2 regions of the Cupriavidus sp. CP313 genome follow, and region 2 is predicted to be linked to the other one. Evidence: riboswitches for the same ligand, from Rfam matches in the RefSeq annotation. Region 2 holds a riboswitch; the other holds the start of a gene.
The links. Region 2 has a riboswitch for glycine ahead of gcvT (glycine cleavage system aminomethyltransferase GcvT). Riboswitches for the same ligand answer to the same signal wherever they lie in the genome.
Positions count from the first base shown of each region.

Region 1: linked by a shared signal. The riboswitch ahead of ACW4E8_RS10630 (D-amino acid dehydrogenase) and the one ahead of gcvT (glycine cleavage system aminomethyltransferase GcvT) in region 2 are both predicted to bind glycine.

Region 1 is NZ_JBSVZB010000006.1:43,298-58,477, forward strand. Features, by position in the region: gene ACW4E8_RS10600 (ABC transporter substrate-binding protein) at 1-454, shown strand, start outside; gene ACW4E8_RS10605 (DUF2848 domain-containing protein) at 522-1,211, shown strand; gene ACW4E8_RS10610 (ABC transporter ATP-binding protein) at 1,261-2,034, shown strand; gene ACW4E8_RS10615 (ABC transporter ATP-binding protein) at 2,056-2,781, shown strand; gene ACW4E8_RS10620 (branched-chain amino acid ABC transporter permease) at 2,792-3,676, shown strand; gene ACW4E8_RS10625 (branched-chain amino acid ABC transporter permease) at 3,748-4,692, shown strand; gene ACW4E8_RS10630 (D-amino acid dehydrogenase) at 5,459-6,772, opposite strand; glycine riboswitch at 6,784-6,902, opposite strand; glycine riboswitch at 6,903-7,001, opposite strand; gene ACW4E8_RS10635 (TonB-dependent receptor) at 7,158-9,485, shown strand; gene ACW4E8_RS10640 (sialidase family protein) at 9,511-10,734, shown strand; gene ACW4E8_RS10645 (TlpA family protein disulfide reductase) at 10,731-11,234, shown strand; gene ACW4E8_RS10650 (Bug family tripartite tricarboxylate transporter substrate binding protein) at 11,272-12,261, opposite strand; gene ACW4E8_RS10655 (tripartite tricarboxylate transporter substrate binding protein) at 12,323-13,303, opposite strand; gene ACW4E8_RS10660 (GntR family transcriptional regulator) at 13,329-14,078, opposite strand; gene ACW4E8_RS10665 (amidohydrolase family protein) at 14,204-15,058, shown strand; gene ACW4E8_RS10670 (LysR substrate-binding domain-containing protein) at 15,081-15,180, opposite strand, start outside.
Region 2 is NZ_JBSVZB010000019.1:105,626-120,805, reverse strand. Features, by position in the region: gene ACW4E8_RS24415 (hypothetical protein) at 1-1,549, shown strand, start outside; gene ACW4E8_RS24410 (cation:proton antiporter) at 1,716-2,942, shown strand; gene ACW4E8_RS24405 (YbdK family carboxylate-amine ligase) at 2,942-4,057, shown strand; gene ACW4E8_RS24400 (YMGG-like glycine zipper-containing protein) at 4,082-4,573, opposite strand; gene ACW4E8_RS24395 (alpha/beta hydrolase) at 4,711-5,568, opposite strand; gene ACW4E8_RS24390 (OsmC family protein) at 5,579-6,052, opposite strand; gene ACW4E8_RS24385 (MBL fold metallo-hydrolase) at 6,080-6,817, opposite strand; gene ACW4E8_RS24380 (L-serine ammonia-lyase) at 6,873-8,249, opposite strand; gene gcvP (aminomethyl-transferring glycine dehydrogenase) at 8,394-11,324, opposite strand; gene gcvH (glycine cleavage system protein GcvH) at 11,442-11,822, opposite strand; gene gcvT (glycine cleavage system aminomethyltransferase GcvT) at 11,913-13,040, opposite strand; glycine riboswitch at 13,139-13,264, opposite strand; glycine riboswitch at 13,286-13,373, opposite strand; gene ACW4E8_RS24360 (glycine zipper 2TM domain-containing protein) at 13,451-13,678, opposite strand; gene ACW4E8_RS24355 (UvrD-helicase domain-containing protein) at 13,961-15,180, shown strand, end outside.

The DNA.
Region 1 (15,180 bases), on a different contig from region 2:
CGGGCTGCACATGTTTATCAGCGATATCCACAGCCTGGGGCTGCAAGCCGCGCAGGGCATGACGCTGACGACATCGTTCTACTGGGACCGCGACGACGCCACGCGCGCCTGGTCGCAACGCTTCTTCGACAAGACCGGGCGCATGCCGACCCTGGTGCATGCCGGTGTGTATTCGTCGACCACGCACTACCTGAAGGCGATCCAGGCCGCGCGCACCGACGACAGCGATGCCGTGCTGGCGCGCATGCGCGAGACCCCGGTCAATGACTTCTTCGCGAAGAACGGCACGATCCGCGCCGATGGCCTGATGGTGCACGACATGTACCTGGTCGAAGTGAAGCGCCCGCAGGAGTCCAAGCGTCCCTGGGACTACTACAAGATCAAGTCCGTGATCCCCGCGAGCGAGGCGTTCCGCCCGCTCAGCGCAAGCACTTGCCCCCTGGTCAGGAAGTAAGCCCATATCCCTCACCGAGGCCGGCATTCCAGCCGGCGCTCCACCCCATAGCAGAGAGCAAGCGATCATGAAGACCCTTACCTTTGAACTCGACACCCGCCAAGGCAAGTCGCAACGCACCGTCACCATCCACCAGCTCATCGTGGCGGGCTGGACCGGCCGCGACGTCGAAGCCATGGAAGCCCACATCCGGGAACTGGAAGAACTGGGCGTGAAGCGCCCGCCCTATACCCCGGTGTTCTACCGTGTGGCTGCGCAACGCCTGGGCCCGGCACCGGAGATCCAGGTCAGCGGCGAGGCCAGCAGCGGCGAAGCCGAGTTCCTGCTGGTCCGTGACGGCGATGACATCCTGGTGGGCATTGCCTCTGACCATACCGACCGCGAAGCCGAGACCTACGGCATCACCGTGTCCAAGCAGATGTGCGAGAAGCCCTGTGCGTCGGCCTTGTGGCGCCTTTCCGAGGTGGAAGGCCACTGGGACCAGCTGGTGCTGCGCTCCTACGCCACCATCGACGGCGAGCGTGTGCTGTACCAGGAAGGCCCGGTGACCGCCATGCGCTCCCCGGCGGACCTGCTGCAGCGCTTCAGCGGGCATGGCGGCGACTTTGGCGAAGGCTCGGCCATGCTGTGCGGAACGCTGCCCGCGATCGGCGGCATCCGCCCGGCCGATCGCTTCGAGATCGAGCTGGAAGACCCGGTGCTGGGGCGCACGCTGCGCCACGCGTACGCGGTCGCTGCGCTGCCCGTGGCGGGCTGAGCATGCCGCGCCATCCCAACCGACAAGGCAGCGCCACGGAGTCACGGCCATGCACCACGACCTGATACTAGAGACCCGCAACCTCGGCAAGGCCTTCCGCGGTTTTACCGCGGTGAGCGACGTCAACCTACAGGTGCGCCGCGGGTCGATCCATGCGTTGATCGGCCCTAACGGCGCCGGCAAGACGACTTGCTTCAACCTGCTCACCAAGTTCCTGGAGCCGACCACCGGCACCATCCTTTTCAACGGCATCGACATCACCCGTGAAAAGCCCGCGCAGATCGCGCGGCGCGGCGTGATCCGTTCGTTCCAGATCTCGGCGGTGTTCCCGCACCTGACGGTGATGGAAAACGTGCGCATCGGGCTGCAGCGGCAACTTGGCACGGCGTACCAGTTCTGGCGCAGCGAGCGCTCGCTGGACGTGCTCAATGACCGCGCCATGGAGCTGCTCGAACAGGTCGGCCTGACCGAGTTCGCGCAGACGCTGACGGTGAACCTGCCGTACGGCCGCAAGCGCGCGCTGGAGATTGCCACCACGCTGGCGATGGAGCCCGAGCTGATGCTACTCGATGAACCCACGCAGGGCATGGGCCATGAAGACGTGGACCGCGTCACGCAGCTGATCAGGAAGGTCTCGGCGGGCCGCACCATCCTGATGGTGGAGCACAACATGAGCGTGGTCTCGTCGATCGCCGACAAGATCACCGTGCTGCAGCGTGGCGCGATCCTGGCCGAAGGCCCGTATGCGGAAGTGTCCAAGGATCCGCGCGTGATGGAGGCCTACATGGGCACCGTCGACGCGGAACTGCAGGGCGCGCACTGAGACGGCCCGGGGGAACGACACATGACGACATCCAACACACCCGCGCTCGAGATCAAGGACCTGCACGCCTGGTACGGCGAATCGCACATCCTGCATGGCGTGGACCTGACCGTGAACCGCGGCGAAGTGGTCACGCTGCTGGGCCGCAACGGCGCTGGCCGCACCACCACGCTGCGCGCGATCATGGGACTGACCGGCGCGCGCAAGGGCTCGATCAAGGTCAATGGCCACGAGACCATCGGCCTGCCCACGCACAAGATCGCGCACTACGGCATTGGCTATTGCCCCGAGGAGCGGGCGATCTTCTCCAGCCTCTCATGCGAAGAAAACCTGATGCTGCCGCCGGTGCTGAAGGGCGCCGACACCAGCAAGGGCATGAGCGAGACCGAACTCTACGAGATGTTCCCGAACCTGAAGGAGCGCCGCCAGAGCCAGGGCACGCGTCTTTCCGGCGGCGAGCAGCAGATGCTGGCGGTCGGGCGCATCCTGCGCACCGGCGCGAACCTGCTGCTGCTCGATGAAATCTCGGAAGGGTTGGCACCGGTGATCGTGCAGGCGCTTGCGCGCATGATCCTGATGCTCAAGCAGAAGGGGTACACGGTGGTGATGGTGGAGCAGAACTTCCGCTTTGCCGCGCCGCTGGCGGACCGCTTCTACGTGATGGAGCACGGCAGCATCGTCGAGCGCTTCGCGGCCAGTGAGCTGCAGGCCAGGATGCCGGTGCTGCATGAACTGCTGGGCGTATAAGGAGCGACTCATGAATCTGTTTGAAATCCCGCTCCCGGCGCTGCTGTCGCAGTTGTTGCTCGGGCTCGTCAACGGCGCCTTCTACGCCATGCTGAGCCTGGGCCTGGCGGTGATCTTCGGGCTGCTGAACGTCATCAACTTCGCGCACGGTGCGCTCTTCATGCTGGGTGCGGTGCTGGCGTGCGCCGGCATGACCTATGCGGGGCTCAGCTACTGGGCGATGCTGCTGCTGTCGCCGCTGGTGGTGGCCGCGCTGGGCGTGGTGATCGAGAAGACCATGCTGCGCTGGATCTACAAGCTCGACCATATCTACGGCCTGCTGCTGACACTGGGCATCACGCTGGTGATCGAAGGCATCTTCCGCTCGGTCTATGGCGTGTCCGGGCTGCCCTATGCACCGCCCGAGGCGCTGCAGGGCGCCTCCGACCTCGGCTTCATGCGCTTGCCCAATTACCGCGTGTGGGTCGTGATGGCGTCGCTGACGGCGTGCTTTGCCACCTGGTACGTGATCGAGAAGACCAAGCTGGGCGCCTACCTGCGCGCCGGCACTGAGAACGCCAAGGTGGTCGAGGCGTTCGGCGTCAACGTGCCGCGGATGGTGACGCTGACCTACGGCTTCGGCGTGGCGCTGGCCGCGTTTGCCGGGGTGCTGGCGGCGCCGGTCATGCAGGTGTCGCCGCTGATGGGTCAGAACCTGATCATCGTCGTGTTCGCGGTGGTGGTGATCGGCGGCATGGGCTCGATCATGGGCGCGATCCTGACCGGGCTGGGGCTGGGCGTGATCGAAGGGCTGGCCAAGGTGTTGTATCCGGAAGCATCTTCCACCGTTGTCTTCGTCATCATGGTGGTGGTGCTGTTGTTGCGCCCGGCAGGGCTGTTCGGAAAGGAGAAGTGATGAGCGGACAATCTATCGCCGCAATCGGCATGCGGCAGCAGCAGGTGGCGGGGCGCCTGCCAAAGCAGGTGATGTACGGCGTGGTGCTGGTGTGCCTGCTGGCCGCGCCGCTGGCCGGTGCGTATCCGGTGTTCGTGCTCAAGGTGCTGTGCTTCGCGCTGTTCGCGTGCGCCTTCAACCTGCTGATCGGCTATACCGGGTTGCTGTCGTTCGGCCACGCGGCCTTCTTCGGCGGCGCTGGCTATGCCGCCGGCCATGCCATGAAGGTCTGGGGCGTGACCCCGGAAATCGGCCTGATCCTGGGTACCGCTGCGGGCGCGCTGATCGGCTATGTGGTGGGCTCGCTGGCCATCCGCCGGCAGGGCATCTACTTCTCGATGATCACGCTGGCGCTGGCGCAGATGCTGTTCTTTATCTGCCTGCAGGCGCCGTTCACCGGCGGCGAGGACGGCCTGCAGGGCATTCCGCGCGGCAAGCTGTTCGGGGTGCTGCCGCTGTCGGACGACCTGACGCTGTATTACGTGGCGCTGGCGATCATCGTCGCCGCCTTTGCGCTGATCGTGCGCACGGTGCATTCGCCGTTCGGCCAGATCCTGAAGGCGATCAAGGAGAACGAGCCGCGCGCGATCTCGCTGGGCTATGACGTCGACCGCGTCAAGCTGACCGCCTTCGTGCTGTCGGCGGCGCTGTCGGGGCTGGCCGGCTCGGTCAAGGCGCTGGTGCTGGGCTTCGAGACGCTGACTGACGTGCACTGGTCGATGTCCGGCATGGTGATCCTGATGACGCTGCTAGGGGGGCTCGGCACACTCACCGGCCCGATCGTCGGCGCGTTTGTTGTGATCGCGCTGGAGAACAAGCTGGGCGAACTGGGCAGCTACCTTGCGGCCGTGACGGGCATCGACTGGTTCAACGGGCTCGGTGAATCGGTGTCGATGGTGACGGGCATCATCTTCATCGTGTGTGTGCTGACCTTCCGCAAGGGGATCGTGGGCAGTCTGGGGCGACGCCCCGGGTGAGTCGAAAACCGTCCATGGGGTTTCTCCCCTCTCGCGCTTACGGGAGGGGCCGGGGGAGAGGGCATGTCTCACTCGACGCGGCCTACAGGATGGGGCTGGAAGCCCGCACGCCGCTCGCGCAGCCGGGCGCAGGCCGAGCGTGCGGCTGCCGCACCGAGCGCTCCACAACCAGGAGGCCGGTCGCGGTCGTCCCGTGAACAATAGGCTTCAGGCCGCCCGGCCGGCATGCAAATCTTTTTGAAGAATCATCCCAAAATTTAGGCCATGTCTGATTGATCCCCACCGCCGATTTCGGCTCAATGGCATTCGGAAAGCAAGCTATTTCCGACCGAGGATCAATGATGCAAGACACGAAAACCAAGAAGATTTTTCGCAACTCGAAGACAATTATTTTCTTCCCCGTAATATGAAGAAACTGAGAGCAGTCATCGGCGCTATTACGGGCGCTGTCCTGGCTACGCTTGCTGCTTGGGGCGGGTTATATCTCTTCGGCGTTGTAGTTTTGCGCGGGACAGGAAGTTTGTTCGACACGAATCAGCATGCAGCGAATCTGTTCTTTGTTGGCTGGTTCGTGTCTATGGTCGCAGCCTCATTAATTGGTGGATGGCTTGGATATTCATCCGGGCGAAGATAGGGCATCACATCCACTATTTTTCAAGCCTATACATGCGCCGCCCCATGCTTCCATCATGGCGCGGCGCTGTTCGAGCACGGTGGCCCCTATCCCACAAATGGGAGAGGGGAGAAGACACCCCCGCACCCAGGCTCAGGCCTTGGCCAATGCCAGCGACGCACGCGGCGCGACTGCCACCTTCGCGCCGAGATGCTGGTCAACGACCCCCGCCACCATATCCGCCGTCACCGCCGACAAAGTCCACCCCAGGTGCCCATGCCCAGTGTTGTAGAAGATGCATGCCGCCCTCCCGCGCCCCACGCGCGGCAGCATATCCGGCATCATCGGCCGCAGCCCGGCCCAAGGCACCACGCTGCGCGTGCTGACGCCGGGGAAGCACTGCTGCACCCATTCCACCAGCGGGCGGATGCGGTCGGCGCGGATATCGCGGTTGTAGCCGTTGAACTCGGCGGTGCCGGCCACGCGGAAGCGGTCGTCGCCCAGGCGGCTGGTGACCAGCTTGGTTTCGTCGTCGAGCAGGCTCACCACCGGTGCTGCGGCGCGGCTGGCTTCGTCGGTCAGGTTGACCGTGATCGAATAGCCCTTGACCGGATAGATGTTGACGCGGTCGCCCAGCCCCGCGGCCAGCGCGCGGCTGGCGGTGCCGGCGCAGATCACGGCGCCGTCGAAGGTGGAGCTGGCCGTGTCGGCGCCGTCCTGCACGGTCACGGTGGCGCGCCTGCCGTCGGTCTTCACCGCCCGCACGTCCTGGCCGTACAGGCAGCGCACGCCCAGCCGATCGATGGCCGCGGCCAGGCCGCTGGTGAACTTGTGGATGTCGCCGGTGGAATCGCTCTCGGTGAAGTAGCCGCCGTAGTACGACCCGGCCAGCGTCGGCTCGATCGCGCGCATCTCCTCGGGCGTCACGGCGCGCCGCTCCAGCCCGCCCTGCGCCAGCAGCGCCGAGACCCGGCCGGCCTGCTCGAAGCCGGCCTTGTCGCGGTAGATATGGAGGATGCCTTCCTTCTTCAGGTCGAAATCAATGCCTTCCTGCGCCGCCCAGGCGAACAGGTGCTCGCGCGCGGCGATGGCCAGGCGCGCGGTCTCGATGGTGTTGCGGCGGTAGTGGGGGATCGCGGCGATGAACTCGGCGAACCACGACAGCTTGTGCCAGCTCGGCCGGGGATTGACCAGCAGCGGGGCGTCGTTGCGCAGCATCCACTTCATGCCCTTGACGATGGTCGACCAGTGGGTCCAGACCTCGGCGTTGGAGGCCGATAGCTGTCCGCCATTGGCGAACGAGGTCTCCATGGCGGCATAGCGGTGCCGTTCGAACAGCGTGACGGAGAATCCGCGCCGGGCCAGCGCGTAGGCCGTGGTGACACCCGTGATGCCACCGCCGATGACAGCGATTGATTTCATGATCTGCAGGTTCCAGGAACGTCGATGGTGGGAGCCCGGACGCAATATGCGTGGCGGACGCCCCCTCTGTTCTGGACCTGAGAGATTCACGACACCCGGCCGCCAGGGCGGGGCGCGCTTGCTCCTTCGGTATGCCGGCGGACGATAGCGTCCGGCATTCTTCAGAGTGCACTGACTGGTGATGCCGGTCCTTTTGCCTGAGAGTTTCCGGGGCGGTTGCTCCTTCGGCGCTGTCCGCGGCGGGCGCCGCGACAGTCTCTCCCTGCATCACATTGGCTTGAGGCCAATCGGGGCAATGTAGTGACAAGGCTCGACGTTGGATATGCGGGTTAACGCTTAGGCGGCCTGCCGCCCGCGTCGCTATGTCGCATCGGCCTGCGTCCCTGTGCCCCATAAAATGTCAGCGCTCGCTCTCGGGGAGAAGCGCCGTATGCTGCGCTCAGGTGGGGTGAGCCAAAAAAGACGACAACAAGGTTTTCCAGTGAAGAAAAATCGCATTGCACTGGCCGTTTCGGCGGTACTGATGGGCCCCGCCGTCGCCGCCGCCCAGGTGGTGGACGCGCCCGAGCCGCTGCAGGAGGTGGTGGTCTCGGCCAAGTCGGAGCGCGGCGAGACGCCGGCCATAGCGCCCAACACGCCCTCGCCGGCCTACGGCATCAGCAGCCGCCGCATGGCCGACTTCAATGTGGTGAACACGGAAGACGCCCTCAAATACGCGCCCAACCTCGCCGTACGCAAGCGCTTCATCGGCGATATGAACTCGATCATCTCGGTGCGCAGCACCAGTTCGCGCCAGTCGGCGCGCGGGCTGGTCTATGCGGACGGCCTGCTGCTGTCCAACCTGCTGGGTTCGGACTTCAGCTTCCCGCCGCGCTGGTCGCTGGTCAACAGCGCCGAAATCGAGCGCATGGACGTGCTGTACGGCCCGTATTCGGCGCTGTATCCCGGCAACTCGCTGGGCGCGACGGTGCTGATCACCACGCGCACGCCGGAGAAGTTCGAGGGCGATGCCAGCGTGCAGCTGTTCACGCAGCGCTTCAGCCTGTATGGCACGCACGACAACTTCAACGGAGTCCACGCCAACGCCTATGTGGGCGACCGCGTCGGCCCGTTCTCGTGGCTGGTCAGCGTGGACCGGCAGGACAGCAAGAGCCAGCCGCTGAGCTTCTATACCGCGGCGCGCTCCACAGCCCGCGCCACTTCTGCCGACAAGCCGGTCACCGGCGCCTACTTCGACCAGGACCAGACCGGCCGCGACCGCGTGGTGATGGGCGTGAACAGCGAGGGCGTCACGCACACGGTGCAGGACCAGCTCAAGCTCAAGCTCGGCTACGACATCACCAATACCCTGCAGGCGCAGTTCACTGCCGCCTACTGGCAACAGGACCGCTCCAGCGCCACGGGCAGCTACCTGCGCGATGCCAATGGCAATGCGGTGTCGAGCGGTAATGTGAATATCGGCGGCTATCGCTATGTGATTCCCGCCAACGCCTTTGCCCCGAGCAACGGCGAGGACGCGCGCTGGCTCTATGGTCTGTCGCTGCGCACGCGCAACGAGACCGGCTGGAATTTCTCGGGCGTGGCGTCGCTGTTCGACGTCAGCAAGGACATCAGCCGCAGCGCCAACACCGTCGGCAGCGGGCCGGGCACGGTGACCTATGGTGACGGCACCGGCTGGCGCACGCTCGACCTGAAGGCCGACTACCGCCCGCAGCAGCTGCAGGGCGGGCACTGGGTCACGTTCGGCTATCACTACGACAACTACCGGCTGAGCAACACCACCTACAACACCTCGGACTGGCAGGCGGCCACCATCACCGCCTTCAACAACGCCTTTGCCGGCAAGACCGAGACCCAGGCGCTCTATGCGCAGGACGCCTGGTACTTCGCCGAGGACTGGAAGCTGATCCCCGGCGTGCGCTACGAACACTGGCGCGCCTATGACGGCAGCCGCAGCCAGCCCGGCGTGGATATCGGCTACCCGGTGCGCAGCGAATCCAACTGGTCGCCCAAGCTGGCGCTGGAGAAGGCCTTCGGGCAGGACTGGCTGGGCCGCTTGTCGCTGGGCCAGGCCTATCGCTACCCGACTGTCAGCGAGCTGTTCCAGGGCCGCATCACCGGGACCGCGCTGATCAACAACGATCCCAACCTGCGGCCCGAGCGATCGTTCTCGAAGGACCTGACCTTCGAGCGTACAGTGGATTCGTCGTACTTCCGGGTCTCGGTGTATGAGGACGATATCCGCGATGCCCTGGTCAGCCAGACCAACACCACGGTATTCCCGACCGTCACCAGTTTCCAGAACGTCGACCGCGTGCGCACCCGCGGCATCGAGCTGGCCTATGACGCGCGCGATGTCTTCGTCAGCGGCTTCGACCTGTCGGCCAGCGGGGCCTACAACCATTCGAAGACGCTTGAGAACGCCAACAACCCGGCCTCGGTGGGCAAGTATTTCTACCGCATCCCCAAGTGGCGCGCCAACCTGATGGGCACCTATCGCATCACGCCGGCCTGGGCCGGCACGCTGGCCATGACCTATTCGGGGCGGCAGTACAATACGCTCGACAATTCCGACGTCAATCCCGACACCTTCGGCGGCACCAGCAGCTTCCTGACCTTTGACGTCAAGGTGACGTACAGGCCCGCGAAGAACGTGCGCCTCGGGCTTGGCATCGACAACCTCACCGACCAGCGCTACTACGTCTACCACCCGTATCCGGGCCGGACGTTCTACGCCGAGGCGAAACTCTCCTTCTGAGCACGTGAACAGGCTGACCACAACCATGCAAGGCGTTCGCCCCGGTTTCCGCTTGATCGTTGCCGGGCTGATGATGGCCTGTGCCGCGCTGGCCGCGACCGCGCAAACGCACGGCGATCACAGCGGCCACGGCGGGCAGGCCAAGGCCGCAAAGATGAGCGAGCTGGGCACCGGCGCCGCCTTCGATCGGGACGGCAAACTGTGGATCGCCTACAAGGACGGCCCCTATGTTGCCGTGCGGGCGTCGAGCGATCATGGCCGCAGCTTCGGGCCGGCGCAGCATGTCAACAGCACGCCGGAAGCAGTCGCCGCCGATCATGAAAGCCGGCCCAAGGTCGCCACCGGGCGCGACGGCGAGATCTTCGTCACCTGGACCCAGCCGCTGCCCACGCCGTGGACCGGCTTTATCCGCTTTGCGCGTTCCACCGACGGCGGCAAATCCTTCGCCGAACCGCTGACGGTGCATGCCAACCGCGACCAGATCGCGCACCGCTTCGACGCCATCGCGGTGGACAACGCCGGGCGCGTCTTTGTCAGCTGGATCGACAAGCGCGACGTGGTTGCCGCCGAGGCGCGCAAGCAGCCGTATGCCGGCGCCGCGGTCTACTACGCGGTCTCGGCCGACCAGGGCAAGACCTTCCAGGGCGACTACAAGATCGCCGACCAGTCGTGCGAATGCTGCCGCATCGCGCTGTCGCCCACGCCCGACGGCAAGATGCTGGCGCTGTGGCGCCATGTGTTCCCGCCCAACGCGCGCGACCACGCGCTGGCGCTGCTGGGCACCAACGGCAAGGCCACGCCGATGCAGCGCGCCACCTTCGACGACTGGCGCATCGACGCCTGCCCGCACCACGGCCCCGGCGCTTCGGTGGCGCCCGATGGCACAGTGCATATGGTCTGGTTCAACGTGCGCGAAGGCAAGCCCACGGTCTCGGTGGGGCGCTGGAAGGACGGCAAGCTGCAGGCACAGCGCCCGCTGGATGACCCGCGCGCGCAGCATGCCGATATCGTCGCGCTGAACGACAACGAGATCGCGGTGGCCTGGAAATCGTTCGACGGCCAGCAGACACGCCTGTCAGCGATGTTGTCGCAAGACGGCGGCAAGACCTGGCAGACGCGCAAGCTGGCCGGCACAGAACGCGACTCGGACCAACCGCACCTGCTGCAGCATGCCGGCCGCGCCTACGTGCTGTGGCGTACCGAGGCCGAGGGCTTCCAGGTGTTCCCGCTGGGCAAGGAGGGCGCATGATGCTATCCCGCCGCAAGCTGCTCGCCGCTGCCGTGCTGACCCTGGCGATGACTGCCGCCAATGCCGGCAGTCAACCGGCCGACCGCGTCGCTGTGTTCGCATCGGCCAGCGCCACCCAGCTGGCAGCCAGCCAGCAGGGCAAGCCCTTTGTCCTGGTGGTGTGGTCGCTCGACTGCATCTATTGCAAGCGCAACTTCGACGCCATCGACAAGCTGCGTACGAAGCATCCGGACCTGCGCGTCGTCACGCTGGCGACGGACAACCCCGACGCGCTGCCACAGGTGCAGCAACTGCTCCAGCGCGTCAGGCTCACGCGCAACGCGTGGGTATTCGGGCACGAGCCGCAGGAGCGGCTGCGCTATGCGGTCGACCCGGACTGGATGGGCGAGATGCCGCGCACGTACTTCTATCGCGCCGATGGCCAGCGGCAGGGCGTGTCCGGCGTGATCAGCGACGCGGACTGGGGCAAGCACCTGCGCTGGGCTGGCATCGCCGGCTGAGGCTGGACCGGGGTGATCCGGCCCAGCGGCTGTCCGCTTAGTCGGGCTTGATGCCCGCGCGCGCAATGATCGGCTTCCAGCGCTGTTGCTCCTGCGCGATAAAACGCGCGAACTCCGCCGGCGTGTCGCCCACGACAATCGCCGCATCGGCGCTCAGGCGCTCGACCGACGACTTGCTCTTCACTGCTTTCACGGTGGCGTCCGCCAGCTTGTCGGCGGCCGCCTGGGGCAGAGATGCCGGCGCCAGCAGGCCATACCACTGCGTCATTTCGAAGCCGGGATAGCCTTGTTCGGCAACCGTTGGCACATCAGGCAGCTGGGGAATGCGCTGGGTCGTGCCGGTGGCGATGCAGCGCAACTTGCCGGCCTTGATGAACTGGATGATCGCGGGCGCGCCGACGGCGGCCGCGTCCAGCCGCCCCGACAGCAGGTCGGTGATCTGCGGGCCGCTGCCACGATACGGCACATGGGTGATGAAGGTGCCGGTCGCGGCCTTCAGGTATTCAAAGGCCAGGTGGCCGGCGCTGCCGTTGCCGGCCGAACCGTAGTTCAGCTTGCCTGGTTTGCTCTTGGCCAGCGCCACGAACTCCTTCAGGTTCTTCGCGGGCACGTCGGGGTGGACCACATACAGGCTCGGCACCTTCGACAGCAGCGAGATCGCGCGGAAGTCCTTGACGGGGTCGTAGGGCAGTTTCGGGAAGATAAAGGGATTGACCGCCAGCGTGCCGATATGGCCGAGGATCAGCGTGTGGTTGTCATCGGCGCGCGCGACTTCGCCCATCGCGATATTGCCGGCCGCGCCGGGCTTGTTCTCGACGAACACTGACACGCCGAGCAGCTTGGTCAGCTCCGCCGCGGTGGAGCGCGCCACGATCTCCGAGCTGCCGCCCGGTGCGAACGGCACCACCAGCCGGATCGGTTTGGCCGGCCAGGCCTGGGCACGCGCGAGCGTTGGCGCCAGCGCGCACGCGCCTAGCGCGGCGGTGGTCTTGAGCAGATGGCGTCGAAGGGGATTTATCGGGGTCATGCTTGTCTCCTGAAAGTTCTGTAGCTGGGCCGTGGTGGGGCAGGGGCGGTGCTGGTGGGTGCTATTCGGGCTTGATGTTGCCGTCCCGGATGACCTTGGCCCATAGCCGGGTCTGCCCGTCGATGAATTGCCGTGCCTGTGCGGGCGGCGCAGCCACGACCTCGCCGCCCAGCTCGGCCACGCGTTGCCGGATCTCGGGGCTGGTCATGACTTTCTGCAGGGCGTCAGCGAGCTTCGCTGCGATCGGGTCCGGCGTTGCGGCGGGCAGGAAGGCCGCATTCCATTCATAGACCTCGTAGCTCGCCACGCCGGCTTCCTGCATGGTGGGCACGGACGGCAATGCCTGGGTGCGGGCATGGCTGGTCACCGCCAGCGGCTTCAGCTTGCCGGCCTTGATGTGCTGCAGGCTCGAAGCCACGTTGGCAAAGAACAGCGGCACTTGGCCGGCGATGACATCGGTCATGGCCGGGCCGCCGCCCTTGTAGGGCACATGCAGGAGATCGACCCCCGCGCGCTGCTCGAACAGCACGCCGGCCAGATGCTGCGCCGAGCCATTGCCCGAGGACGCAAAGGCGACCGAGCCTGGTTTTTGCCTGGCCATGGCCAGGACGTCGCTGACCTTGCTGGCGGGAAAGCCCGCCGTGGCCACCAGCACATTGGGATAGCGCGCCAGCACGCCGACCGGCCGGAAGGCCTTGTCCGGATCGTAGGGCAGGCGCGGATAGAGGCTGGGATTCACCGCATAAGAGGAGGCATCGACCATCATCGTGTAGCCGTCCGGTGCCGCCTTGGCGACATAGGCGGCACCGATCTGCCCGCCGGCACCCGGGCGGTTCTCGACGACGACGGTCTGGCCCAGCTCGCGCCCGAGACCCGGGGCGATCAGCCGTGCCATCAGGTCCGCGCCGCCGCCCGGCGGATACGTCACCACGATCGTGACGGGGCGTGCCGGCCAGGCAGCTGCGGTGTCGGCGGCCTGCGCCAGCGTGGTGGTGGCGATCATGGCAGCGATCGTGGCGGCGATCGCGTGGCGTACGTGCATGGGTCTGTCTCCTCGGCGCGGTCCGTCAGCGGACGTCCGCGGTATAGCGAAAGGCAAAGGCGTCGCCCCGCGTCAGCCGGTATTCGATGCAGTTGCCGCCCAGGTCGAAGGCATGCCGGGTCACGACCGCGCACGGGTGCGCATCCGGCAAGTCCAGCAAGGCGGCCTCGTCTGCTGCCAGCGTGCGGAAGGTCACTTCGTCCACGGCGCGATGGACCGTGATGCCGCAGGCGCTGCCCAGCAGCGGGTAGAGCAGGTCGCCCCATTGCACCGGCGGGATCTGCTGCAGGGCCTCGCAGCGCGGCAGCGGCAGCCAGATCGATTCCAGCAGCCGGGGCGTGTCTTCCAGCCAGCGGCGGCGCGAGATCGCCAGCCCGCGCGCGCCGGTCGGCAGCCCGAAGCGGGTTGCCATGGCCTTGTCCAGGCGCACGGCGCGGCACGACAGGATTTCCGAGCGCGGCACCGCCGGCGCGCCATCGGCGCCGCCGAAGCGGAAAAACCGCATCAGGCTGGCCCCGCTCAGTCCCTTGCGCACAAAGGTGCCCTTGCCCTGCACGCGCTCCAGCAGGCCCTGCTGGACCAGCACGGCGATGGCCTGCCGGATGGTGCCCAGCGCAATGCCGAATTCCTTGGCCAGCGCGCCTTCCGCAGGGATGGCGCTGCCGGGCGTCCACGCGCCGGAAACGATCTTTACCTGCAGTTCTGCCGCGATCTGGCCGTAGCGGCTCAGGCCCGCGGCGGTGGTCGTGGTCTGGAGCAGCGCGTTGTCTGGCATGCCGAACCCGTGCTAAATTGATGTCAATGTCGATGTCCTCTAGAGGACTAGAATACTGACGCGGGTTCGGATGCCATATCCGGATATACCCGCGCCACTGAGACGCGCCACTGAGGGGCTGACTGATGAGCAAGTGCGCTTTGCCGCTGGTGGATACCCACTTCCACGTCTTCGATGCCGGACCGGCCACGCCATCGGCCCGCTACCGGCCGCCCTATGCCGCCGACCTGAAGGGCTGGCACGCCCGGCTTGCAGAGCTGGGAGACCTGTATGGGGTAGTGGTGCAGACCAGCTTTCTCGGCACCGACAATTCGGCGCTGCTGGCCGCGCTGCAGGCAATGCCCGGGCGCTTGCGCGGCGTTGCGGTGGTCGACCCGGAAGTGACGGACCAGGAACTGGCCACATTGCACGGCGCCGGCGTGCGGGGCATCCGCCTGAACCTGTATGGCGATCCGGACTGGCAGCGCATCGCCACTGCGTCATGGCGAGGGCTGTTCTCCCGGATCGCCGGGCTGGGCTGGCATGTCGAACTCCATACCAGCAACGGCGATGGCGCCATGGTGCTGGCGCAGCTTGACGCGGCCCTTGGCGATACCGGCGCGCCGGTCGTGCTTGATCACTTTGGCCGGCCCGGCCCCGCAGGAACCGCGGATTCGATCTTCGACGTGGCCTCTGCCGTGCGCGCGCGCCGCCAGGTCTGGGTGAAGATCAGCGCGCCATACCGGCTTGCATCCCCTCAGGACTGGCACGGGCTTGCGCAGAGATGGCGCGAAGTCGTGGGCGATGACCGCATACTGTGGGGCAGCGACTGGCCATGGACCAATCACGAGGCGCCGGCTCGGGTCGACGAGTGCCGGATGCTTGCCGCATGGCCGGGACAAGGGGCGCCCGGTGACAGCGAGGAGGCCGGCGCGGCCTTGTCCGCTGCGCTCCGGTGGCGGAACGCCGCAGCGTTGTACGGGTTTGCGGTGAAGGGATAGCGGGCGACTTGCGCCGCCGGCGTCAATCCAGCGCCAGCACCCCGGGAATCGCCTCCACCAGCAAATCGATCGTCACCCTCAGCTTGTGCGGCAGGAAGCGGGTGCGCGGCCACACCAGGTGC
Region 2 (15,180 bases):
GGCACGCTACTGGCATGACCTGATGGTCCGCAATCCCGACCTGGGCGCCGACGACATCGCACCGCTGGTGACGGACTACATCGCCCGGGCCGAGGCCGCCGGCGTGCCGGTGGAGCCGCTGATGCGCGTCTGCCTGGGCCGCGTGGCGCTGGACAACCCGCATCTGCTGGCGCTCGATCCCGCAGCCGGTGACACCGTAGCCGCCGACCAGGCCGCCCGTGTGCTGGCCGAGCACCCTGACCACCCCGACGCGCGCCGCCTGCGTGCACCGCTGCGCCACGGCGTGGGCGACGTCCAAGGGGCACTGGACGACCTGGCGGTCTACCTGCGCCAGGTACCCGACCCGCAGAGCCAGGTACGCGAACTGGCCTGGCGCCACCAGCTGGCGCAGCACGCCGACAGCACCCAGCCGGCCGATCGCGAGCCGTGGCTGCGCTTCACGCTGACTGACCAGTCCGACGACGGTGCCGGCTACTACCGCGCCGCCATGGCGCTGGGCGAGTTCATCGACGAGGTGCCGGCCGCCGAGGCCGCGCTGCGGCCGGTGCTGGTGCAGGCCGGCCGTGCCGGCGTGGCGCGCTTCGACCAGTACTTCGCCACCGGCCAGGGCGATGCCGCGGGGCACGGCGGCAATGCTGACCCGCACGTCTATTCGCTGCTGTGCCGGCTGCTGTCGCGCAGCCTGCCGGCCGACGCCGCGCACGTGGACGAGCGCATCGCGCTGCACCAGCAGGGCATGGCCGCCAGCGAGTTCATCGACCACTGGATCGACCTGCTCGACTGCCACGCCGACGCGGGCCAGCACCAGAAGGTGGCCGAGCTGGCCGGCGAGGTGCTCAACCGCTACCCGCTGGAGCGCAACCCGGCCGACGTGACCTGGGCCTTCAGCCGCATGATCGCGGCCTGGAAGGCCATGGGCGGCGCCGAGCCGACCGAGGCCGCGCGTGCCGCGATGATGCACATGGATGCCCGCCTGGACGCGCTGCCGGTGGAAGCCCGCAGCGAGGCCGCGCACCCGATGGCGCACGCGCGCGCGCACTTTGCCGCGCTGCTGCAGGCGCAGGTGGCCGGCATGGACGAGCACGACCGCACCGATGCCCTGGCCGAGATCGAGGCCCAGCAGCGCCGCGCGCTGCTGGTGGAGGACGCCTGGCTGTACAACCGCTTCGGCCAGGTCTGGCGCGACGTGGGCGAGCCCGAGCGCGCGCTGCCGCTGTTCGAGCAGGCGGTGGCGCTGACCGAGGGCGATCCGCTGGACCAGGCCGGCCCGCGCGTGCAGCGCGGGCTTGTCCACAACGCAGCGCGGCGCCACGATGCCGCGCTGGCCGACTTTGTTGCCGCCTTCGCCGTGCGTGACGACTGGGATGCCGAGGTGTACCTGCGTGCCGTGCAGTCGGCGCTTGGCCTGGACCAGCGTGAAACCGCGCTGGGGTATTTCGAGAAGGCCCGTGCCCGCGGGGCCGCGCAGGCCTCGACGCGCACTTTGTACGCACAGGTGGAGGCCGCGCTGAAGGCAACCCGGCCGATGTGGAAAGTCTGGGGCGTCTGAAACGTCGCTCCGGACCCGCGAGCGGTCTGGATGTGTAAGGTATGTAAAAAACGCCATCTGGAGATGGCGTTTTTTACATACAGATGACAGAAGTTGTGCGCGTGTTTTGTGCGGTGTCGGACAATCACTGACATGGATTGTGAAGTGCTTACATTACCATGTCGCCATGAATGGACTGAGCCAACTTTTTCCAAGCCTCCCGCTCGCGCCCGGCGGCCTGTTCTGGGTCGGGCTGGCGCTGGTCGGCGCCGGCCTGGCCGGTGAGCTGAGCCGGCGCTGGCTGCGCTGCCCGCGCATCGTCGGGTATGCCGCGGCGGGGCTTTGCGCCGGCATGCTGGGGCGCGGCATCGTCGACGAGAACATGATCAACCAGACCCGTATCCTGATCGATATGGCGCTGGCGCTGGCCTTGTTCGAACTCGGGCATCGCCTCTCGCTGACCTGGCTGCGCGCCAACCGCTGGCTGCTGCTGACCAGTGCCTTTGAAAGCCTGCTGACCTGGGGCCTGGTGGCGGCGGTGCTGCAATGGATCGGCGCCTCGCCCGGCGTGGCGATCCTGGCCGGCGGCATCGCGGTCAGCACCTCGCCCACCATCGTGCTGCAGCTCAAAAATGAGTTGCGCGCCGACGGCCAGGTCACCGAGCGCCTGATGGCGATGGCTGCGCTCAACAGCATCTACGCCGCCGCCATCGTGCAGGTCGCCACCGGCTGGCTGCATTCGGAATACGGCAACCTGGGCGCAGCGCTGCTGCATCCGCTGTACCTGCTGGTGGGCTCGTGCCTGCTGGCGTGGGTGGTGGGCAAGCTCGGCCATGCCATCTATGACCGCATGTCGGCCGACGACCACTACAGCTTCCTGGTGCTGGTGGGCCTGGTGCTGTTCACGCTGGCGCTGACCCGGGTACTAAAATTGTCAATGCCGCTGACGCTGATGCTGGCCGGTGTCGTGTTCAAGCACCAGGACAACCAGCCGCATGTGTGGCCGCCGCATTTCGGCAGTGCAGGCAGCCTGCTGATCATCGTGATGGTGGTGTCGCTGGGGCTGCCGCTGACGGCACAGGACTGGGCCGTGGGTGGCGTCTACGCCATCGTGCTGGTGGTGCTGCGCCATGTGGCCAAGCTGGCGGGAGTGGTATCGCTGGGCTCGTTCTCGGGCCTGAGTCTGCGCCAGTGCATGGCGCTGGGGCTGGCGCTGGCGCCGATGTCGGGCCTGGCCTACCTGCTGATGCATGACGTCGCGCGCCTTTACCCGGGAACCGGCCAGCCGCTGGCGGCCATCATCCTGTGCGCGCTGGCCATCGAACAACTTTTCGGTCCGGTGATCGCGGCCTGGGCGCTGCGCTACGCAGGCGAAGTCCGCGTCGACATCCGGGCCAATGGAGGAGGGCGCTGATGTCGCTCGAACCGTTCAAGCACTCAGAGGCGCTGACCTTCGGCGTGGAGCTGGAGCTGCAGCTGGTCAACCGGCATGACTATGACCTGGCCCCGTTCGCGCCCGACCTGCTGCGCGCGCTCAAGGGCGCCGAGCATGCCGGCGACATCAAGCCGGAGATCAGTCCGTCGATGATCGAGATCAGCACGGGGATCTGCCACAGCTACCAGCAGGCGCTGGAAGAACTGAGCGTGATGCGCGACCTGATGGTGGCAGCCTCGCGCTCGCTGAACCTGGGCATTGCCGGCGGCGGCACCCACCCGTTCCAGCAGTGGGCCGACCGCACCATCTCGGATTCGCCGCGCTACCAGTACATCTCCGAGCTGTACGGCTACCTGGCCAAGCAGTTCACCGTGTTCGGCCAGCATGTGCATATCGGCTGCCCCAGCGCCGACGAATCGCTGTTTTTGCTGCACGCCATCGGCCGCTACGTCCCGCACTTTGTGGCGCTGGCGGCATCCTCGCCCTATGTGCAGGGCGTGGATACCGGCTTTGCCTCGGCGCGGCTGAATTCGGTCGCGGCCTTCCCGATGAGCGGGCGTGCGCCGTTCCTGCTGACGTGGGACGCCTTCACCGCGTATTTCGAGAAGATGCGCAATACCGGCGTGATCGAGAGCATGAAGGACTTCTACTGGGATATCCGGCCCAAGCCGGAGTTCGGCACCATCGAGGTCCGCGTGATGGACACGCCGCTGACGGTGCAGCGCGCCTGCGATATCGCCGCCTATATCCAGATGCTGGCGCGCTACCTGCTGCTGTCGCGCCCCTTCATGCCGCAGGAAGACGATTACCTGGTGTACACCTTCAACCGCTTCCAGGCCTGCCGTTTCGGGCTGGAGGGGGAGTACGTGCATCCCAACGAACTGACGCGCATGCCGATCGCCGACCATATCCTGTCGATCTGCGACGCGCTGGTGCCGCACGCCGAGGCACTCGGCTCGCTGGAGGCGCTGGCCAATATCCGCGCGCTGGCCGAGCGTCGCGACGGCGATGCCGAGTGGCTGCGCCAGGTCGATGCCGATGCGCGCAGCCAGCGTGAAACGGTGCGCAAGGCGTGTGACCGGTGGGCTTCCTGAGCCTGCGCCGGGCTGCCCTCTGTCTTATTTGACGCTGTAGCCGCGCCCCTGCATGCAGGCGCCCCAGGCCTGGTAGTACGAGCCCATCGCCTGGCTGGTATTGGCCGCCGCCTGCTGGTTCGCGGCGTCCGCCTGCCGCCGCGACTGCCGGTGCGCCACGCCGCCCCCCACCGTACCCGCTGCAGCGCCGACCGCCGCACCCTTGCCGGCATCGCCTGCAATCGCGCCCACCACAGCACCCGCCGCGGCGCCGCCCGCGGCACCCCGCACCCGCTGGCCGCTCTGCGCCTGGGCCGGCGGCGGGGCGTTGGCGGCCTGTGCCGGATCCACGCCGGTCTGCTGCTTGGCCCAGCTGTAGCATGCACCGTCGTCGCTGGCCTGCTGTTGCTGGCTCTGGCCCTTGGCCGGATAGGCCATAGGCTTGTTCTGCGCCATGGCCTGGGCCGGGATCAGCACGATGGCCGCGGCCAGTGCGCCGAGGCAGCTGTATAGCTTGCGAGGCTGGCATTGCTTCATGATGGTGTTCCCCCAACGGGTGTCGGCGTACGTAACGCTGGATGCACCGCCCGGTGCACAAGTGGCGCGCCGTTCTGTGAAGGTCAGTATTTGCGGCCTGCAGGGGTAAGTCAAATCAGCGTTTTGACGGCCTGATGTTATTTGTTTGTGGTTGGTGGCGGGGACAGCAGGAACGCGACCGCTTCCTGCCACCAGGCCGTATCGACATGCCCGGTCCAGTCGTTATGCCCGGCGCCGTCGATCACCGCCAGCCGCCGGGGTTCGCCCAGCGACGCATAGAGCGCCTGGCCGAAGCGTGCCGGCACGATGGTGTCGCGTTCGGCGACCGCGACCATCACCGGGCGGCCGAAGCCTTCCAGGTTGGCCGCGCTGTCGTAGCGGTCGCGCAGCACCCAGCCGGCCGGCAGCCAGGGATAGTGATGCGAGGCAATATGCGCAAGCTTGTCCCACGGCGTGATCAGCAGCACGCCGGCGACGCTCTCTCGCTGGCGCGCCGCGGCCGCTGCGGCCACGCCCGCGCCCAGCGACTCGCCGATCAGCAGCAGTGGGCCGCCGAACTGGCGCCGGGCCAGCGCAATGGATTGCTCCGCGTCATCCACGAAGCTGCGCTCGCCGAGCGCGCCCGTGCGCGGTCCGTACGCCGGATACTCGGCCAGGATCACGCGAAGGCCCAGCTTCGTCAGCGCGCTGGCGTAGTAGTCGCGATGCCCGGCGTGACCGGCGTTGCCGTGAAAGACCATGGCGGTGGCACGCGCGGATCCGGCCGGCTCGGCTACCAGTCCGCGAAAGTCCTGCGGCCCCGGCCAGGCGCGCAGCCCGGGCGCGACCATGTCATCGACCGTCGCCTTGTCGGGGAAGTAGAGGAAGTGATCCTGCAGCATGAAGGCCCCTGCAAGCAGGACTAAACCGGCGGCCAGCCAGCGCAGCAGGCCGTGCCGAACCGGCGTGGTCCGCGGCGACACCAGCAGTGCCGGTGCCGGAATGATGGCAGCCATGGCAAGGCGGCTACGCGCCGGCGAACACCGGTTCGCAGCGCACCTCGGTCCTGACCGAGTTGGCGATAAAGCAGGCGTCATGCGCGGCGTGGTGCAGGGCATCGAGCGCTTCGCGCGTGGGCTCGCGCTCGCCGCCAAACGTCACCTGCGGGCGCAGCGTCACCACGGTCATCGCCATCTGCCCGTCCGCGTTCTTTGCCATCACACCAGTGGCCGCATCGAGGTAGCGGTCGACGACGAAGCGTTGCTTCGCCGCCAGCGACAAGAACCACAGCATGTGGCAGCTCGACAGCGAGGCGATAAACATCTCCTCCGGATCGACTGCGCTCGCATCCGACATCGGCAATGGCACCACATGGGGCGACGACGATCCCGGGACTTCCGCTCCGCCGTCAAAGCGCAGCACATGCCTGCGGCTGTAGCGGTTGCCGGCGAAATCCTGCCCGTCGCGGTGCCACAGGACCTCTGCGGTGTATGTGGACATGCAAAGACTCCTAACGTTAGGAAAACCTCAGGCGCCGTGCGGCACGCTTTCACCGTCGCGCAGGCCCAGGCGCTGGTTGGCCGGCACGGCGACATCGATCAGCTTCGGGCGCGGCAGGTTCAGGTTGCGCATCATCTCGATGAACTCTTCGCGCGTGCGGCCGGCGACGCGGCTGTTGTGGGCGCGCTCCTGGCCGATGGTGGACGAGGTACGGCCCTTGTAGTCGTGGGCCGGATAGACCTGCGTGTCGTCGGGCAGCGCAAACAGCTTCCTGGTCAGGCTGTCGTAGAGCGTGCCGGCGTCGCCCGACTGGAAGTCGGTGCGGCCGCAGCCGTCGATCAGCAGGGCATCGCCGGTGAAGACGCGGCGTACCATGCCGTCGGGCGTGGGCTCTTCCCACAGGTAGCTCATGCTGCCGGCAGTATGCCCGGGTGTATGGATGGCGCGCAGCACCTGCTTGCCGAAGGCGACAGTATCGCCGTCGATCAGCTGCTTCTGGGCGGGCTTGATATCGCAGCCGGACGGCGCCGCAGTGTGCGCGCCGGTCTGCAGCGCAAGGTGGCCGGCCGAGGTGATGTGGTCGGCATGGGCATGGGTTTCGATGACCCAGGCCAGCCGCGCGCCGGTGGAATTCAGCAGCGCCAGGTCGCGTTCCAGCTGGTGGTCGACCGGATCGATCAGCAGCGCGTCCCCGGTGGCGGCGTCGATCAGCAGGTAGGTGAAGGTGGACGAGGTCTCGTCGAACAGCTGGTGGAAGGTCTGCATGGCTGCCCTCTTGTTTTTCGTTCGGGGAACGCCGCCATGATACGCCGCGCTGCCCCTAGCATTCCACGATATTCACCGCCAGCCCGCCGCGCGCGGTCTCCTTGTACTTGGTCTTCATGTCGGCGCCGGTCTCGCGCATGGTCTTGATCACCGAATCGAGCGACACGTAGTGCGTGCCGTCGCCGCGCAAGGCCATGCGCGCCGCGTTGACCGCCTTGACCGAGGCCATTGCGTTGCGCTCGATACACGGGATCTGCACCAGCCCGCCAACCGGGTCGCAGGTCAGCCCGAGGTTGTGCTCCATGCCGATCTCGGCCGCGTTCTCCACCTGCGCGGGGCTTCCGCCCGTCACCGCGGCGAGCGCGCCGGCCGCCATCGAGCAGGCCACGCCGACCTCGCCCTGGCAGCCGACTTCGGCGCCGGAGATCGACGCATTGAGCTTGTACAGCAGGCCGATCGCGCCCGCGGTCAGCAGGAAGTCGACCACGCCCTGCTGGTTGGCGCCGGGCACGAAGCGGTCGTAGTAGTGCAGCACCGCCGGGATAATGCCCGCCGCGCCATTGGTCGGCGCGGTGACCACGCGCCCGCCGGCGGCGTTCTCTTCGTTGACGGCAATGGCGTACAGGTTGACCCAGTCCATCACCGAGAGCGGGTCGGACAGGGTGCGCTCGGCGCGCTCGGTCAGGCTGCGGAACAGTTCGGGCGCACGGCGCTTGACCCTGAACGGCCCCGGCAGCTCGCCGTCGGTGCGGCAGCCGCGCGCGACGCACGCCTGCATCACATCCCAGATATGCAGCAGGCCGCTGGTGACTTCCACCTCGCTGCGCCAGGTCAGCTCGTTCTCCATCATCAGCCGCGCGATGCTCTTGCCGCTGGCGGTGGCCATCTCCAGCATGTCCTTGCCGCTGCGGAACGGGTGTGGCAGCTGCTGCGCGGCATTGAGCACCTGCGTGTTGGGTGCGCCCGCGGTCACGACGAAGCCGCCGCCGACAGACAGGTAGCGCGCCTCGCGCAGCGATGCGCCGCTGGCGTCGAAGGCATGGAACTTCATGCCGTTGGGGTGCTCGGCCATGGCCTCGCGCCGGTAGAAGGCGATGTGCTCCTTCTCGACGAAGCGCACGATATGCTGGCCCAGCAAGGACAGCTCGCGGCTCGCGCGCAGCGCGGCCAGGCGCGTGTCGATCGAATCGGGATCGATGGTGTCGGGGGCCTCGCCCATCAGGCCGAGGATCACGCCCTTGTCGGTGCCGTGGCCCTTGCCGGTGGCGCCCAGCGAGCCGTACAACTCCACGCGCACGCTGGCTACCTGCGGCAGCAGGCCGTCGCGCTCAAGCCCCTGCGCAAACATCAGGGCCGCGCGCATCGGGCCCACGGTATGCGAGCTCGACGGGCCGATGCCCACCTTGAACAGATCAAAGACGCTGACTGCCACGGAATGTCTCCAGCAATGGGATGGCCCTGAAGAGGCTCTTTTTGGTGGGTTGGCGTGGCTGCGACGGGCACCACGACATCGCGATGCCCGTCATCTCGAGCATAGTTCGTTGGCGGGCCGCCGCGGCTGCGGCGGCGCTACGCCTCAGTCCACCACGTAATCGCTGACCGGCACGCAGGCGCAGAACAGGTTGCGGTCACCGTACACGTTATCGGCACGGCCGACCGGCGGCCAGTACTTCTGCGTGCGCAGCGATGCCACCGGGTAAGCGGCTTCCTCGCGCGTGTACTTGTGGGTCCACTCGTCGGCGGTCACGACCGCGGCGGTGTGCGGCGCGTGCTTGAGCGGGTTGTCGTCGCGGTCGAAGGTGCCGTCGGCGACGCGGCCGATTTCCTGGCGGATCGCGATCATCGCATCGATAAAGCGGTCCAGCTCGTGCAGCGCCTCGCTCTCGGTCGGCTCGATCATCAGCGTGCCCGGCACCGGGAAGCTCATGGTCGGGGCGTGGAAGCCGTAGTCCATCAGGCGCTTGGCCACGTCTTCATTGCTGATGCCGGTGTCCTTCTGCAGCGGGCGCAGGTCCAGGATGCACTCGTGCGCGACCAGGTCGTGCTGGCCCGTGTACAGCACCGGGTAGTACGGCGCCAGGCGCTTGGCCACGTAGTTGGCCGCCAGGATCGCATTCTCGGTGGCGGCGGTGAGGCCGGCCGAGCCCATCATCGCGATATACATCCATGAGATCGGTAGGATGCTGGCCGAGCCGAACGGTGCCGCCGACACGCCGCCGATGCCGCGGTCGTCGCGGCGGTAGCCCACGCTGTCCTGGTTGGGCAGGAAGTCCGCCAGGTGCGCACCGACCGCGACCGGGCCCACGCCCGGGCCGCCGCCGCCGTGCGGGATGCAGAAAGTCTTGTGCAGGTTCAGGTGCGACACGTCGCCGCCGAACTGGCCCGGCGCGGCGGTGCCGACCATCGCGTTCATGTTGGCGCCGTCCACGTAGACCTGGCCGCCATGCTGGTGCACGATCTCGCAGATCTGCTGCACGCCCTGCTCGAACACGCCGTGCGTGGACGGGTAGGTGATCATGATCGCCGCCAGGTTCCTGCTGTGCTGCTCGGCCTTCTTCGCCAGGTCTTGCAGGTCAACGTTGCCGTTCTCGTCGCAGGCCACCACCACCACCTTCATGCCGGCCATCTGCGCCGACGCCGGGTTGGTGCCGTGCGCCGACGACGGGATCAGGCAGATGTCGCGATGGCTTTCGCCACGGCTGGCATGGTAGGCGTGGATGATCAGCAGGCCGGCGTACTCGCCCTGCGAGCCGGCGTTGGGCTGCAGGCTGACCGCGGCGTAGCCGGTGGCGGCGCACAGCATGGCCTCGAGCTGGTCAATCATCTCGCGGTAGCCCACGGTCTGGTCCAGCGGCGCGAACGGGTGGATCTGGCTGAACTCGGGCCACGTCACCGGGATCATCTCGCTGGTGGCGTTCAGCTTCATCGTGCACGAGCCCAGCGGGATCATGGTGCGGTCCAGCGCCAGGTCCTTGTCGGCCAGCATGCGCAGGTAGCGCAGCATTTCGTGCTCGGCGTGGTGCGTGTTGAAGACCGGGTGGGTCAGGTATTCGCTGGCGCGTGCCAGCGCCGCCGGGAAGGCGTCCTGCGCGACGGCCTCGAGCTTGTCGAAGTCCAGTTCGGCGGGCAGCGGCTTGCCTTGCGTGAAGACTTCCCACAGCGCGACCACGTCGGCGCGGGTGGCGGTCTCGTCCAGCGAGATGCCGACGCGCGTGGCGCTGATATGGCGCAGGTTGATGCCGCGCGCGGTGGCTGCGGCATGGATCGCATCGGTGTTGAAGCCGGTTTCCAGCGTCAGCGTGTCGAAGAAGCTGGCGTTGGTGCGCGCGAAGCCCAGTGCCTGCAGGCCGGCGGCCAGCGTCGCGGCCAGGCGGTGCACGCGCTGCGCGATGCGCTTCAGGCCCTGCGGGCCATGGTAGACGGCATACATCGAGGCCATCACGGCCAGCAGCACCTGCGCGGTACAGATGTTCGAGGTGGCCTTCTCGCGGCGGATATGCTGCTCACGCGTCTGCAGGGCCAGGCGATAGGCCTTGTTGCCCTGCGCATCGATGGTCACGCCGACCAGGCGGCCCGGCATCGAGCGCTTGAATGCGTCCTTCACCGCCATATAGCCGGCGTGCGGGCCGCCGAAGCCCAGCGGCACGCCGAAGCGCTGCGAGTTGCCCACGGCCACGTCGGCACCCCATTCGCCGGGTGCGGCAATCAGGGTCAGCGCCAGCAGGTCGGCGGCAGCCACCACCAGGCCGCCGGCGGCGTGCACGGCATCGGCGATGGCGCGGTAGTCGTTGACGTCGCCATTCACGCCCGGGTACTGCAGCAGCACGCCGAAGGCGTTGGCCGCGGCGGCATCGGCGGCGGGGCCGACCTTGACTTCGATGCCCATCGGCAGCGCGCGCGTGCGTACCACTTCCAGCGTCTGCGGCAGCACGTCGTCGGCCACATAGAAGGTGTTCGAATCGTGCTTGTTCACGCGCTGCAGCAGCGTCATGGCTTCGGCTGCAGCAGTGCCTTCATCCAGCATCGACGCATTGGCGATATCCAGCCCGGTCAGGTCGGTGACCATCTGCTGGAAGTTCAGCATCGCTTCCAGGCGGCCCTGCGAGATTTCCGGCTGGTAAGGCGTGTAGGCGGTGTACCAGGCCGGGTTCTCGAAGATATTGCGCAGGATGACGCCGGGCGTGACGGTGTTGTAGTAGCCCTGGCCGATAAAGCTCTTCAGCACCTTGTTCCTGCCTGCCAGGCCGCGCAGCCTTGCCAGCGCGGCTTCCTCGCTGAGCGGCTCGGTGAACTCGCCCATCGGCATGCCGTCGCGGCGGCGGATGGCGTCGGGGATGACGGCGTCGATCAGCGCGGCGCGGCTGTCATAGCCAAGCACCTTCAGCATGTGCTGCTGCTCGGGGGTATCGGGGCCGATATGGCGGGCGGCGAAGGCGTCGCGCGCCTCCAGTTCGGCCAGCGTGGGCCGGTTCACTTGGGCGGCGTTCATGGGAAGCGGGGCGTTCATTGGCAAGAACCTCGTGGGGTGCGCGCCGGCCGGTGGTCAGCCGGGACGGCGCGCGTCTGTCTGCAGGGGCCGGTCCGCCAGTCCGCCCGTAGGCGGCAGGGACCGGCGCCGCCGGCGTCAGGCGCCGACGCTGGCCTTGTAGGCGTCGGCCGACATCAGGCCGTTGACGTCGTCGCCGTTGGCCGGCTTGAGCTTGAACAGCCACGCGTCGAAGGCGTCGGCGTTGACGCTCTCCGGGGCGGCCGTGGCGGCCTCGTTGACGGCGATCACTTCGCCGGCCACCGGGGCGTAGATGTCGGAAGCGGCCTTCACCGATTCCACCACTGCCAGCGCGTCGCCGGCACCAACCGACTTGCCCACTTCGGGCAGTTCCAGGAAGACGATGTCGCCCAGCGCGTCCTGCGCGTGGTCGGTGATGCCGATGGTGAGCGTGCCGTCGGCTTCGACGCGTACCCACTCATGCGACTCGGTGTACTTGAGGTCAGCGGGGAAATTCATGGAGGTTCTCCGGATTCAGATCTGTTTCTTGTTGGGTGATGCCTGCCCGGCGAAGCTGCCGGCAGGCGAGGGCGACCGTTGGTATGAGCCTCAGCTCACGAGTGCCTTGCCATTACGCACAAACGGCAGTTTAACCACAGTCGCGTTGAGTTTGCGGTCGCGGATCTCCACCTGCACGGTATCGCCCACGGCGACATCCTTCGGCAGGCGGGCAAAGGCGATGGACTGAGACAGCGACGGGCTGAAGGTGCCGCTGGTGATTTCACCGTCACCGGCCGGGGTGATCACTTTCTGGTGGGCGCGCAGGACGCCGCCTTTGTCACGCAGGATCAGGCCGAGGAATTGCTGGCGCGAACCGGCCGCGGCCAGTGCCGCCTTGCCGGTGAAGTCGCGCTCGCTCTGCAGGTCCACCGTCCAGGCCAGGCCCGCATCCAGCGGCGAGGTGTTGATATCCATGTCCTGGCCATACAGGTTCATGCCGGCTTCCAGGCGCAGCGTGTCGCGCGCGCCCAGGCCCGCCGGGCGCACGCCGGCGGCGTTCAGCTTTTCCCAGACGGCGGCTACGTTTTCGGCCGGCACCACCAGTTCGAAGCCGTCTTCGCCGGTGTAGCCGGTGCGCGCCACCATGATCTCGCCGATGGCCGGGTCCTGGACCACGGCGGCGTTGAAGGGCTTGAGCGCGTCCGAAGGCTGGGTCGAGGGGAAGGTGCTCCACACCTTGGTACGGGCGTTGGGCCCCTGCACGGCGACGATCGCCAGAGGCTGCACGCCTGCAGGCGCAACATCCTCACGGCGCGGCGTGATGGTCACATCGCTGCCGGTAGCGGCATTGCGCGCGCGGATCCATTCGATGTCGCCCAGCGCGGTGCTGGCGTTGACGACCAGGCGGAAGCGGTCTTCGGCAAAGAAGTAGACGATCAGGTCGTCGATCACGCCGCCTTTCTCGTCCAGCATGCAGGAGTAGAGCGCCTTGCCCGGGGTCTGCAGCTTGTCGACATTGTTGGCCAGCAGGCCGCGCAGGAAGCTGCGGGTATTGGCGCCGGTGAGGTCGACCACGCACATGTGCGACACGTCGAACATGCCGGCGTCGGTGCGCACGGCATTGTGTTCTTCGATCTGGGAGCCGTAGTTGACCGGCATGTCCCAACCGCCGAAATCAACCATGCGGGCGCCGAGGGCGCGGTGGATGGCGTTGAGGGGCGTGGCCTGGAGCGTCATGGAATCCTCGGGGGCAATCTCGGTTGGCGAAAACAAAAAAGGGCCATCCGCCGCAACGCTCGCCGCGCCTGAATGTGGCGTAGCAATCCGCTGCGGCGGATGACCCCTCTGTCCTCGATACCTGAGAGATTACAAGGCGGATCCTGCCGGACCCCGTCCTCGTGCGCCCCTTCGGTGGGCACGCTCGCCACGAATGGCGGGTGCCGCTCTCCAGAGTGCGGCATGCATCGTGTGCATATTGCATGCCGATCCGATCGGTCCGTGGTGCCTGAGAGTTTTCGGGTGATACCCCTTCGGCGGCGCAGGCGATGCGCGCTCTCCCGGTCGGATGCGCGCAATGTACGGGAGGCCCCGGCCTTTGTCAAACCGGCCAGGGGAGCCTGCCGTACCTGTCGCTGCGGCGGTCCGGCTTACTTCTTCTTGTCGTCGGTGACAACGTTACCGATCACGCCGCCCACGGCCGCGCCACCCAGCGTACCCAGCGCACTGCCGTCGGTGAGGATGGCGCCGCCCACGGCGCCCGCGCCCGCGCCAATGGCGGTATTACGCTGCTTCGGGGTCATGTCCGCGCAACCGGCAAAGGCCGCAACGGTCGCGCCGATCAGGGTCACCTTGGTCAAAGTCTGCAGGGTTTTCATTATTGGCTCCGATGTGATGATTCAAGCATGTCACCCCCGCCGCGCAGGCCGGGGGACATACCAGTTAGAGCGTTGCGTTGCGCGATTGGCTCCGGCCTTTACGAAGTGTTACGCCGGTGACACAACCGGCCCTGTCAACGCGGTTTTCGCCGACTGACCTGCCGCGGCCAGCGTGTTAACATCGTCAGCTTTGCCGCCGTGCCCGTTTTTGGGGTGCTGGCGTGTCCCGCCTGGCCTTCCGCTGTTCCTGCTGATTTCCCTGCCTCCAACCGCATCCCACGCATGACCCATGGCCTGAACTCCGCCCAATCCGAAGCCGTCCGCTACCTGGACGGCCCTTGCCTGGTGCTGGCCGGGGCGGGCTCCGGCAAGACCCGGGTGATCACGCAGAAGATCGCGCATCTGATCGAGGACAAGGGTTTCGAGCCGCGCCATATCGCCGCCGTCACCTTTACCAACAAGGCCGCCAAGGAGATGCAGGAGCGCATCGGCAAGCTGATGGAGGGCAAGACCACGCGCGAGGGCAAGCGCATCCCGCTCAAGCAGCTGACGGTCTGTACCTTCCACTCGCTCGGGGTGCAGATCCTGCGCATGGAGGCCGAGCACGTGGGCCTGAAGCCGCAGTTCTCGATCATGGATTCGGACGACTGCTTCGGCCTGATCCAGGAGCAGCTGGGCACCACCGACAAGAAGCTGATCCGCGGCGTGCAGGGCACGATCTCGCTGTGGAAGAACGGCATGGTCGATCCGGAGGCAGCGATCGCGCAGGCCGCCAATGCCGACGAGCACCAGGCCGCGCTGGTCTACCGCAACTACGTGGCGACGCTGCACGCCTACCAGGCGGTGGATTTCGACGACCTGATCCGCCTGCCGGCCGAGCTGTTCGCGCGCAATGAAGCGGTGCAACTCAAGTGGCAGAACCGCCTGCGCTACTTCCTGGTCGACGAATACCAGGACACCAACGCCTGCCAGTACCAGCTGCTCAAGCTGCTGGCGGGCGGCTCGCACCTGCGTGCGCCGGCCTTTACCGCGGTGGGCGACGACGACCAGGCCATCTATGGCTGGCGCGGCGCCACGCTGGACAACCTGCGCGGGCTGCAGACCGATTTCCCGGACCTGAAGGTGATCAAGCTGGAGCAGAACTACCGCTCCACCGTGCGCATCCTGGAAGCGGCCAACGCGGTCATCGCCAACAATCCCAAGCTGTTCGACAAGAAGCTGTGGAGCGAGCACGGCATGGGTGACCCCATCGCCATCCACCCGATGAACGACGAGGAGCACGAGGCCGAGTCGGTGGTGTTCCGCCTGTCCGCGCACAAGTTCGAGCGCCGCGCGCAGTTTCGCGACTACGCCATCCTGTATCGCGGCAACCACCAGGCGCGGCTGTTTGAGCAGATCCTGCGGCGCGAACGGATTCCCTATGTGCTGTCGGGCGGCCAGAGCTTCTTCGACAAGGCCGAGATCAAGGACATCTGCGCCTACCTGCGCCTGATTGCCAACCC